DNA from 2 places in the Vogesella sp. genome. Region 1 is predicted to be linked to the other one. Evidence: riboswitches for the same ligand, from Rfam matches in the RefSeq annotation. Region 1 holds a riboswitch; the other holds the start of a gene.
The links. Region 1 has a riboswitch for thiamine pyrophosphate ahead of ACK4FZ_RS06825 (thiamine ABC transporter substrate binding subunit). Riboswitches for the same ligand answer to the same signal wherever they lie in the genome.
Positions count from the first base shown of each region.

Region 2: another riboswitch for thiamine pyrophosphate. It lies ahead of thiC (phosphomethylpyrimidine synthase ThiC); the one in region 1 lies ahead of ACK4FZ_RS06825 (thiamine ABC transporter substrate binding subunit).

Region 1 is NZ_JBKBHK010000004.1:194,887-199,246, reverse strand. It holds gene phnF (phosphonate metabolism transcriptional regulator PhnF) at 1-565, opposite strand, end outside; tRNA gene ACK4FZ_RS06840 (tRNA-Thr) at 682-757, opposite strand; gene ACK4FZ_RS06835 (hypothetical protein) at 772-1,131, opposite strand; gene ACK4FZ_RS06830 (class I SAM-dependent methyltransferase) at 1,144-2,676, shown strand; TPP riboswitch at 2,756-2,850, shown strand; gene ACK4FZ_RS06825 (thiamine ABC transporter substrate binding subunit) at 2,906-3,919, shown strand; gene ACK4FZ_RS06820 (ABC transporter permease) at 4,043-4,360, shown strand, end outside.
Region 2 is NZ_JBKBHK010000007.1:98,171-102,530, forward strand. It holds gene ung (uracil-DNA glycosylase) at 1-637, opposite strand, end outside; gene ACK4FZ_RS10575 (rhodanese-like domain-containing protein) at 711-1,037, opposite strand; gene ACK4FZ_RS10580 (protein-L-isoaspartate O-methyltransferase family protein) at 1,041-1,700, opposite strand; TPP riboswitch at 1,831-1,967, shown strand; gene thiC (phosphomethylpyrimidine synthase ThiC) at 2,075-3,979, shown strand; gene ACK4FZ_RS10590 (tetratricopeptide repeat protein) at 4,102-4,360, shown strand, end outside.

The sequences.
Region 1 (4,360 bases):
GGGCGCTGATGCGGCTGAGCGTGCGGTTGAAGCGGGTAATGCCGACGCGGGCAAACGCTTCGCTGGTACTGCGGCTGTGGCGGTAGTGTTCGATAAAGCCTTCAAAGCGCGGCAGCGGAAAGTACTGGGTACAGACGCTGACCACCTTGCCGTCGGCCAGGTCCAGCGCTTCCACGCGCAGCAGCGGCGCACCTTCGGCCACGCCCAGCAGGCGGGCCACGGCGTCGCTGGCCGGCTCGAAGTGGCAGGACTGGATGTCCACGTCGCTGACCAGGTGTTGTTCGCTCAGGCTGTGCGAAAAGCGGCTGCTCTTGCCCAGGCGGTAGGCGATCAGTTCTTCCTGCACAAAGGTGCCACGGCCGCGTTCGATGCGTACCAGGCCTTTGGCCAGCAGTTGCTGGATGGCCTGGCGGACGGTGTGGCGGTTGACGGCAAAGCGTTCGGCCAGCGCCTGCTCGTTGGGCAGGCGGCCTTGCAGGGTACGGGCGAGGATTTCCTGGCTGAGGGTGGCTTCGATTTGCAGCCACAACGGGGTGCCGGCAGGGCGGCTCAGGCGTTTGTTCATGCGGGTACGGGGTAGCAACGGTTTGCCGCACCATAGCACGGCAATGTGACAGCTGCAGCTGTGCGGCCGGCCGCAAACGCAAAAGGCCCCTGTCTTGCGACAGGGGCCTAAATGCTTGGTGCCGGAGAAAGGAGTCGAACCCTCGACCTTCTGATTACAAGTCAGCTGCTCTACCAACTGAGCTACACCGGCGTAGGACGCGAATATTAGACAAGGCATGGCGCTTTGGCAAGCCCTGCTTGCAAAAAATCTGCAAGCGGGGTGCCGCGGCTGGCTGCCCGGCAGCGATTTACTGCAGCCACACCAGGTGCGACCACATTTCTTCCAGGCTGACGCGGTATTGCAGCAGGTGTTTCATGGCGGGCTCCTTGTGGGTTGATGTTGGCAGTATCGCGGTTTTTGATAGTAATGTTAAATTGATATTTATTATCCAATAGTTTTGATTCGGCTATGCGTGGTGACATTGCCGCAACCGCGTGCTGTGTGCCTGTCGCCATGCCGCGTGCAAGCTGCGCGCGGGGGGTGATCTGGGCTAAGGTGAAAGCCGCACCGTCATTCACTTTCACTGTGGAGTTGCCATGTCCTGGTCTGCCGGTTACGTCACCGAACTCGATTACACCTACGGTTATTACAGCGAGCTCAACCCGCACTACGCCGGCTTCGTGCTGCTGGACGCCGGCTTTGCCGTGCCGCAGTGGCAGCACGCCTGCGAACTGGGCTTTGGCCAGGGCATGAGTGTGAACCTGCACGCTGCGGCGGGCAGTACCCAGTGGTACGGCAACGACTTCAACCCGCAGCACGCGGCCTTTGCCCGGCAGTTGGCCGCCGATTGCGGCAACGGTGCGCAGCTCAGTGACGAATCGTTTGCTGAATTCTGCGCCCGCGACGACCTGCCACTGTTCGACTTCATCGGCCTGCACGGTATCTGGAGCTGGATCTCGCCGCAAAACCAGGCGCTGATTGTGGATTTCGTGCGCCGCAAGCTGCGTGTCGGCGGCGTGCTGTACATCAGTTACAACACCTTGCCCGGCTGGGCCGCCTTTGCGCCGCTGCGCCAGCTGTTTGTGCAGCACGCCGAACGCATGAGCGCACCGGGCCTGGGGGTAGAGGCGCAGGTGAAGAATGCGCTGGCGTTCAGCCAGCAGTTGCTGGCGGTGGCACCGCGTGCGCTGGCCGACGACAAGCTGCGCGAGCGGCTGACGCGCATTGCCGGCCAAGACCCGCACTATCTGGCGCACGAGTACTTCAACCGCGACTGGACGCCGATGTACTTTGCCGACATGGCGGCGGCGCTGGCGCCGGCCAAGCTGGGCTACGCCTGCCAGGCCAGCACGCTGGAGCAGGTGCCGGTATTGCACTACACGCCGGAACAGCAGGCGCTGCTGGACGGCACCGCCGACCCGCTGTTTCGCGAAACGGTGCGCGATTACATCCTGAACCAGCAGTTCCGCCGCGATTACTGGATCAAAGGCCCGCGCCGGCTGCAGCCGGCCGAGCAGGACGCGCGCTGGGGCCAGCAACGGGTAGCCCTGGCCTTGCCGCGTAGCGAGGTGAAAATGAAGCTGGCACTGCCGCGCGGCACCATCAATCTGACCCCGGCGGTGTACGACCCGGTGCTCGATTGCCTGGCTGACGGTCAGCCGCACTTGCTAAGCGAGCTGGCTGCCAAGGTGCAGCGCAGCTGCCGTGGCAGCCAGTTCCGCGAGGTAATCCGCGTGCTGGTGGGCGCGCGCATGCTGTTAGCGCTACCACCGCAGGCTACCGGAAGCCGTACCGTGGCGGCGCGTATCAACAATTTCATTCTGCAACAGGCCGTGCACTCGTCCCGTTTTGCGGCGCTGGCCAGCCCGGAGCTAGGTGGTGGCGTGGCAGTGTCGCGTTTCAGCCAGTGCTTTTTGCAAGCCTATCTGGCAGGGGAGTGCCACGCCGACACCATGGCAGCCACACTGGATGCACGGCTGCAAGCCAATGGCGAGCGCGTGGCGCATCAGGGCCAGGCATTGGCCAGCCGTGACGCGCAGCGCCAGTACCTGCAAGACCTGGCGCAGCGTTTCCTTGATCACGAGCTGCCCTTGCTGCGTGGTTGGGGTCTGCTGGATCAGGCTGGCTAAGGCCATGTGGGTGCCCGGCTGTCTGCGCCAATCCTGCGCCGGGTGTTAACGAATGTGACACAAAGCTCTATACTCGCGGCTCGATCACCGGGGGTGCCTGCGCGTGCGGGCTGAGACATACCCCAGAACCTGATCTGGATAATGCCAGCGGAGGGAGCGTGATGGGCGTCTGCCCGTGTCCCGCTTTCTTTTTTGGTAGCGTCATCACCAAAAGAGGATGTCTGAAATGTTGAAGAAGTCTGTATTGCTGCTGGCCCTGGCTGGCGTGTCCCTGTCTGCCTTGGCAGCCGAGCTGCGCGTGATGACGCACAGCTCGTTCAGCCTGCCCAAAGAGCGCATTGCCGAGTTCGAAAAGCAAAGCGGCGTCAAGCTGTCCATCGTCAAGGGCGGTGACGCCGGCGAAATGCTGAACAAGCTGATCCTGACCCGCGCCAACCCGATCGCCGACGTGGTGTACGGCATCGACAACACGCTGATCGCCAAGGCCACGGCCGCCGGCATTCTGGCGCCCACCAGCAGCAAGGTTGGCCGCACCGAAAAAGACGCGCAGCTGCCGGGCGCGGTAGCGGTGGACTACGGCTACGTAACGCTGAACTACGACAAGAGCTGGTTTGCCAAGGCCAAGCTGCCGCTGCCGGCCACGCTGGACGACCTGGCCAAACCGGCCTACAAGGACCTGCTGGTGGTACAAAACCCGGCTACGTCCAGTACCGGCCTGGCCTTCCTGCTGGCTACCATCGCCGACCGTGGTGAAGACGGCGCCTTCAAATGGTGGGAGAAAGTGCGCGACAACGGCCTGAAAGTGAGCAAGGGCTGGAGCGAGGCGTATTACACCGATTTCAGCCGCAACGGCGGCAGCCGCCCGATCGTGGTGAGCTACGCCACCAGCCCGGCGGCAGAAGTGTTCTACAGCAAGGAAAAAATCAGCGAATCGCCCACCGCCAACCTGCTGCTGAAAGGCGGCGTGTTCCTTCAAGTAGAAGGCGTAGCGCTGCTGAAGGGCGGCAAGGAGCCGCAGGCGGCGCAGGCGTTTGTCGATTTCCTGCGTAGCGACGGCGTGCAGACCGGCTTGCAGACCAAGATGTGGATGTACCCGGCCGTGGCCGGCACCGCCATCGACCCGGTGTTTGCCCACGCGCAAAAGCCGGTCAAGTTCAGCAACCCCAGCCTGGCTGCGATGAACGGCAAGACGGCCGGCTGGGTCAGCCGCTGGAACCGTGTGGTGGTGACGCCGGCAAACTGATCGCCGCTGCGGCCAACGTGGGCCGCAGCACGGCGTGGCAAGGGCGCCTGCGGCGCCCTTGCGCTTTTGTGACACAACGCCTCATTAAATGACCGACACCTTTTACCGGCACCCGTCTTGCACATGAATCGTTCCCTTGCCCTGCCAGCCCTGTTGCCGCTGGCCTTCCTGCTGCTGATGGTGGCTGCGCCGCTGGCGCGCCTGCTGCAGGAAGGGCACGCCGGTTTCAGCCTGGCCCTGCTGCAGGATAGCTATATCCAGTGGCGGCTACTGTGGTCGGCCGGCCAGGCGCTGGCTACCTGCGCGCTGGCGTTGCTGATCGGCCTGCCGCTGGCCTGGGTGCTGGCGCGTTTCGATTTTGCCGGCCGCCGCCTGCTGTTGCGCCTGCTGATGCTGCCCTTTGTCATGCCCACGCTGGTGGCCGGCATGGGGGTGCTGGCG
Region 2 (4,360 bases), on a different contig from region 1:
CCTGCGAGAACGGGCGCGAGCCGAAGAAGCCGCGGCTGGCGGACAGCGGCGACGGATGCACTGCCTTGAACACGCCGTGGCGGCTGGCGTCGATACGCTCGGCCTTGCCCTGCGCCCAGTTACCCCACAGCAAAAACACGCAGCCGGGGTTGTGGGCGTTAACGGCGTCGATCAGCGCGTCGGTCACCGCCTGCCAGCCGAACTTGCCGTGGCTGCCGGCGCAGTCGGCCTCCACCGTCAGCGAGGTGTTCAGCAGCAGCACGCCCTGCTGTGCCCAGTGGGTGAGGTCGCCGTGGCTGGCAGGGGCGATGCCGAGGTCGCTGGCCAGTTCCTTGTACATATTGCGCAGGCTGGGCGGAATCTTCACCCCGGCCGGCACCGAAAAGCTCAGCCCCATCGCCTCGCCGGCGCCGTGGTACGGGTCTTGCCCCAGGATCACCACCTTCACCGCAGCCGGGTCGGCGTATTGCAGCGCGTGGAAGACCTGCCCGGCGGGCGGGTAGATGACGGCGCCGCCAGCGGCACGTTCGGCCAGTTTGGCTTCAATATGCTGCAAGTTGGCCGCCATCGCAGGCTGTTGCAGCACGGTTTGCCAGGCGGCAGGCAGGCGGGCGAGGGCAGGGGCGAGGTGGTACATGGCAGGCTTCCGGTAAATAAGGCAAAAACAAAGCCGCCCGGCAGGGGCGGCTTGAGGGTGCGGCAGCGGGCGCTCAGTAGTGCGCCATGCTCGGGTCAACGTCGTTGGCCCAGGCTTCCACGCCGCCGCGCAGGCTCAGCACCTGCTCGAAACCGGCGTTCTGCAGGAACAGGCCCACCTGGAAGCTGCGCACGCCGTGGTGGCAGATGGTGACGATGGGCACGTCGTCCGGCAGCTCGTTGTGGCGCAGCGGAATCAGGTGCATGGCGATCTGCTGCGAGCCGGGAATGCGACACAGGGCCAGTTCCCAGTCTTCACGCACGTCCAGCAGGTAGGGCTGCGGGCGGCTGCTATCGGCCAGCCAGGCGGCCAGCTCGGTGGCGCTGATTTCTCGCATCATGGCTTAGAAGCTGAAGCGGGCCGGTTCGATGGCGTCGATCTGCTGCAGACGCGGCAGGTTGGTATCGAAGCTCACGCTTTCCTGGAATGCGTTTTCGCTGACGCGGGTGATGATCTTGGCAATCATCACCGGGGCGTCGCCCACGATCACGGCCATGCGGCCACCCACGGCCAGCTGGGCCTTCAGGGTTTCCGGCACCACCGGGGTGGAGCCGCCAACGCAGATCACGTCGAACGGGGCTTGCTCCGGCAGGCCGGCAATGCCGTTGCCTACGCTGAGGGTCACGTTGCGGATGCCGGCGGTTTTCAGGTTGGCCGCAGCGCGTTCGCTTTGCTCGGCGTCCAGGTCCACGCTGTACACGTGCTGGCTTACCGCGGCCAGCAGGGCGGTGAGGTAGCCGCTACCGGTACCCACTTCCAGTACCTTGTCGCTGGCTTTCACTTGCAGGTCTTGCAGCAGGCGGGCTTCGACTTTCGGCTCCAGCATGGTGCTGCCGTTTTCCAGCGGTAGCTGGGTGTCCACGAAGGCCAGCAGGCGCTTTTCTACCGGCACGAAGTCTTCGCGCTTCACGTGGAACAGCAGGTCGAGGATGGAGGTGTCGAGCACATCCCACGGACGGATTTGCTGCTCAACCATGTTGAAACGGGCTTGTTCGAAATTCATTCGGAAACTCCGGGGGATCCAAGACAAATAACATATAGGGCGATTCTGAAAGCGGGGCTGTGGCAACCCTGCTTCCACAATCGTCCGGCAGATGGCAACTTGCGATTATCCCACAATTACCTTACCTTCACAGCATCGCTAGGGGTCCTGCGACGCTTGTGTACCATTCGCACCAATTTGCGTATGGCATGAAGGCGCCGCGGGTGAGAGTTACCCTTCGAACCTGACCCGGATAATACCGGCGTAGGGAAGCGTAATCTGCCAGACACCGCCCGCCGCGCAGCGTTCCCCGCCCGGCTTGCGGCCAACCCTGGCAGCCGGGCCAGCCCGGGCCGCTCCTTGCGCCGTTTCATCGCCTTGGAGAACCCGTACCGATGAACGCGCCTGCCAAACTGAACCAGCAAATGGTGGTGGATTCCGCCGCCATCCAGCCGCTGCCCAATTCCCGCAAGATCTACGTCACCGGCAGCCGCCCCGATATTCGCGTGCCGATGCGCGAGATCAGCCAGGCCGACACCCCGACCCAGTTCGGCGGTGAAGCCAACCCGCCGATTTACGTTTACGACACCAGCGGCCCCTACACCGACCCGCACGCGCAGATCGACATCCGCTCCGGCCTGCCGGCACTGCGCGCCGCCTGGATCGCCGAACGCGACGACACCGAGCTGCTGGCCGGCCTGTCCAGCGACTACGGCCGCGCCCGCGAAGCCGACCCCAAACTGGCCGACCTGCGCTTTAACCTGACGCGCCAGCCGCGCCGCGCCAAGCCCGGCTGCAACGTCACGCAGATGCACTACGCCCGCCGCGGCATCATCACGCCGGAAATGGAATACGTCGCCATCCGCGAAAACCTCAACCGCCAGGCCTACATCGACAGCCTGCACGCCACCGGCAACACCCGCCTGCTGGAACTGATGACCCGCCAGCACGCCGGCCACAGCTTTGGCGCCCAGCTGCCGGACACCATCACCTCCGAGTTCGTGCGCCAGGAAATCGCCGCCGGCCGCGCCATCATCCCCAACAACATCAACCACCCCGAAAGCGAGCCAATGATCATCGGCCGCAACTTCCTGGTAAAAATCAACGGCAATATCGGCAATAGCGCGGTAACGTCGTCGATCAGCGAAGAAGTGGACAAAATGACCTGGGGCATCCGCTGGGGCGCCGACACCATCATGGACTTGTCCACCGGCAAGAACATCCACGAAACCCGCGAGTGGATCCTGCGCAACAGCCCGGTCCCCATCGGCACCGTACCCATCTACCAGGCGCTGGAAAAGGTCAATGGCAAGGCCGAAGACCTGACTTGGGAAATCTTCAAGGACACGCTGATCGAGCAGGCAGAGCAGGGCGTGGACTACTTCACCATCCACGCCGGCGTGCTGCTGCGCTACGTCCCGCTCACCGCCGGCCGCATGACCGGCATCGTGTCGCGCGGCGGCTCCATCATGGCCAAATGGTGTCTGGCGCATCACCAGGAAAATTTCCTGTACACCCACTTTGCCGAAATCTGCGACATCATGAAGGCCTACGACGTGGCCTTCAGCCTGGGCGACGGCCTGCGCCCCGGCAGCGCCTGGGACGCCAACGACGCCGCGCAGCTAGGCGAACTCAAAACCCTGGGCGAGCTCACCCAGATTGCCTGGCAGCACGACGTGCAAGTGATGATCGAAGGCCCCGGCCACGTGCCGATGCAGCTGATCAAAGAAAACATGGATAAAGAGCTGGAATGGTGCCACGAAGCGCCGTTCTACACGCTGGGCCCGCTCACCACCGACATCGCCCCCGGCTACGACCACATCACGTCGGCCATCGGTGCCGCGCAGATCGGCTGGTACGGCACCGCCATGCTGTGCTACGTCACCCAGAAAGAACACCTGGGACTGCCCAACAAGCACGACGTCAAGGAAGGCATCATCACCTACAAGCTGGCCGCCCACGCCGCCGACCTGGCCAAAGGCCACCCCGGCGCGCAGATCCGCGACAACGCGCTGTCCAAGGCGCGCTTCGAGTTCCGCTGGGAAGACCAGTTCAACCTGGGCCTGGACCCGGACAAGGCGCGTGAATTCCACGACGAAACCCTGCCCAAAGACAGCGCCAAGGTGGCCCACTTCTGCAGCATGTGCGGCCCGCACTTCTGCAGCATGAAGATCACCCAGGACGTGCGCGAGTTCGCCGCCAAGCAAGGCATCAGCGAGCAGGACGCGCTGCAGAAGGGCATGGAAGTGAAAGCCATCGAGTTCGTCAAAGGCGGCGCCAAGCTCTACGACAAGGCCTGATGCGGCGATTGCTTCACGTGAAACAAAAAGGTTGGCCGCAAGTAATGCGGCCAACTTTTTTACAATCATCAATCCAATGGCATACTATGGTTTCACCCTTCGATCCACACCAAGGTAGTACCATGCGTCTGCTTGCCCGTCTCTGTCTCCCACTGCTGTTTATTGCCTGCAGTCATGCCGGTAACCGCATAGACGAGCTACTACTGCAAGGTGAGTACCAGCAAGCGGCTCAGGAAGCCGAAGCATCGCTTGCCGCCGCCAGCGACCAAGCAAGCCGCTGGCAAGCACGCCGCGACCTAGCGCGCAGCTGGTTACGACAAGACCGCTACCAAGAGGCCGGCCCCTTGCTGCAATCCCTGCTATACGGACCAGACGCCATCC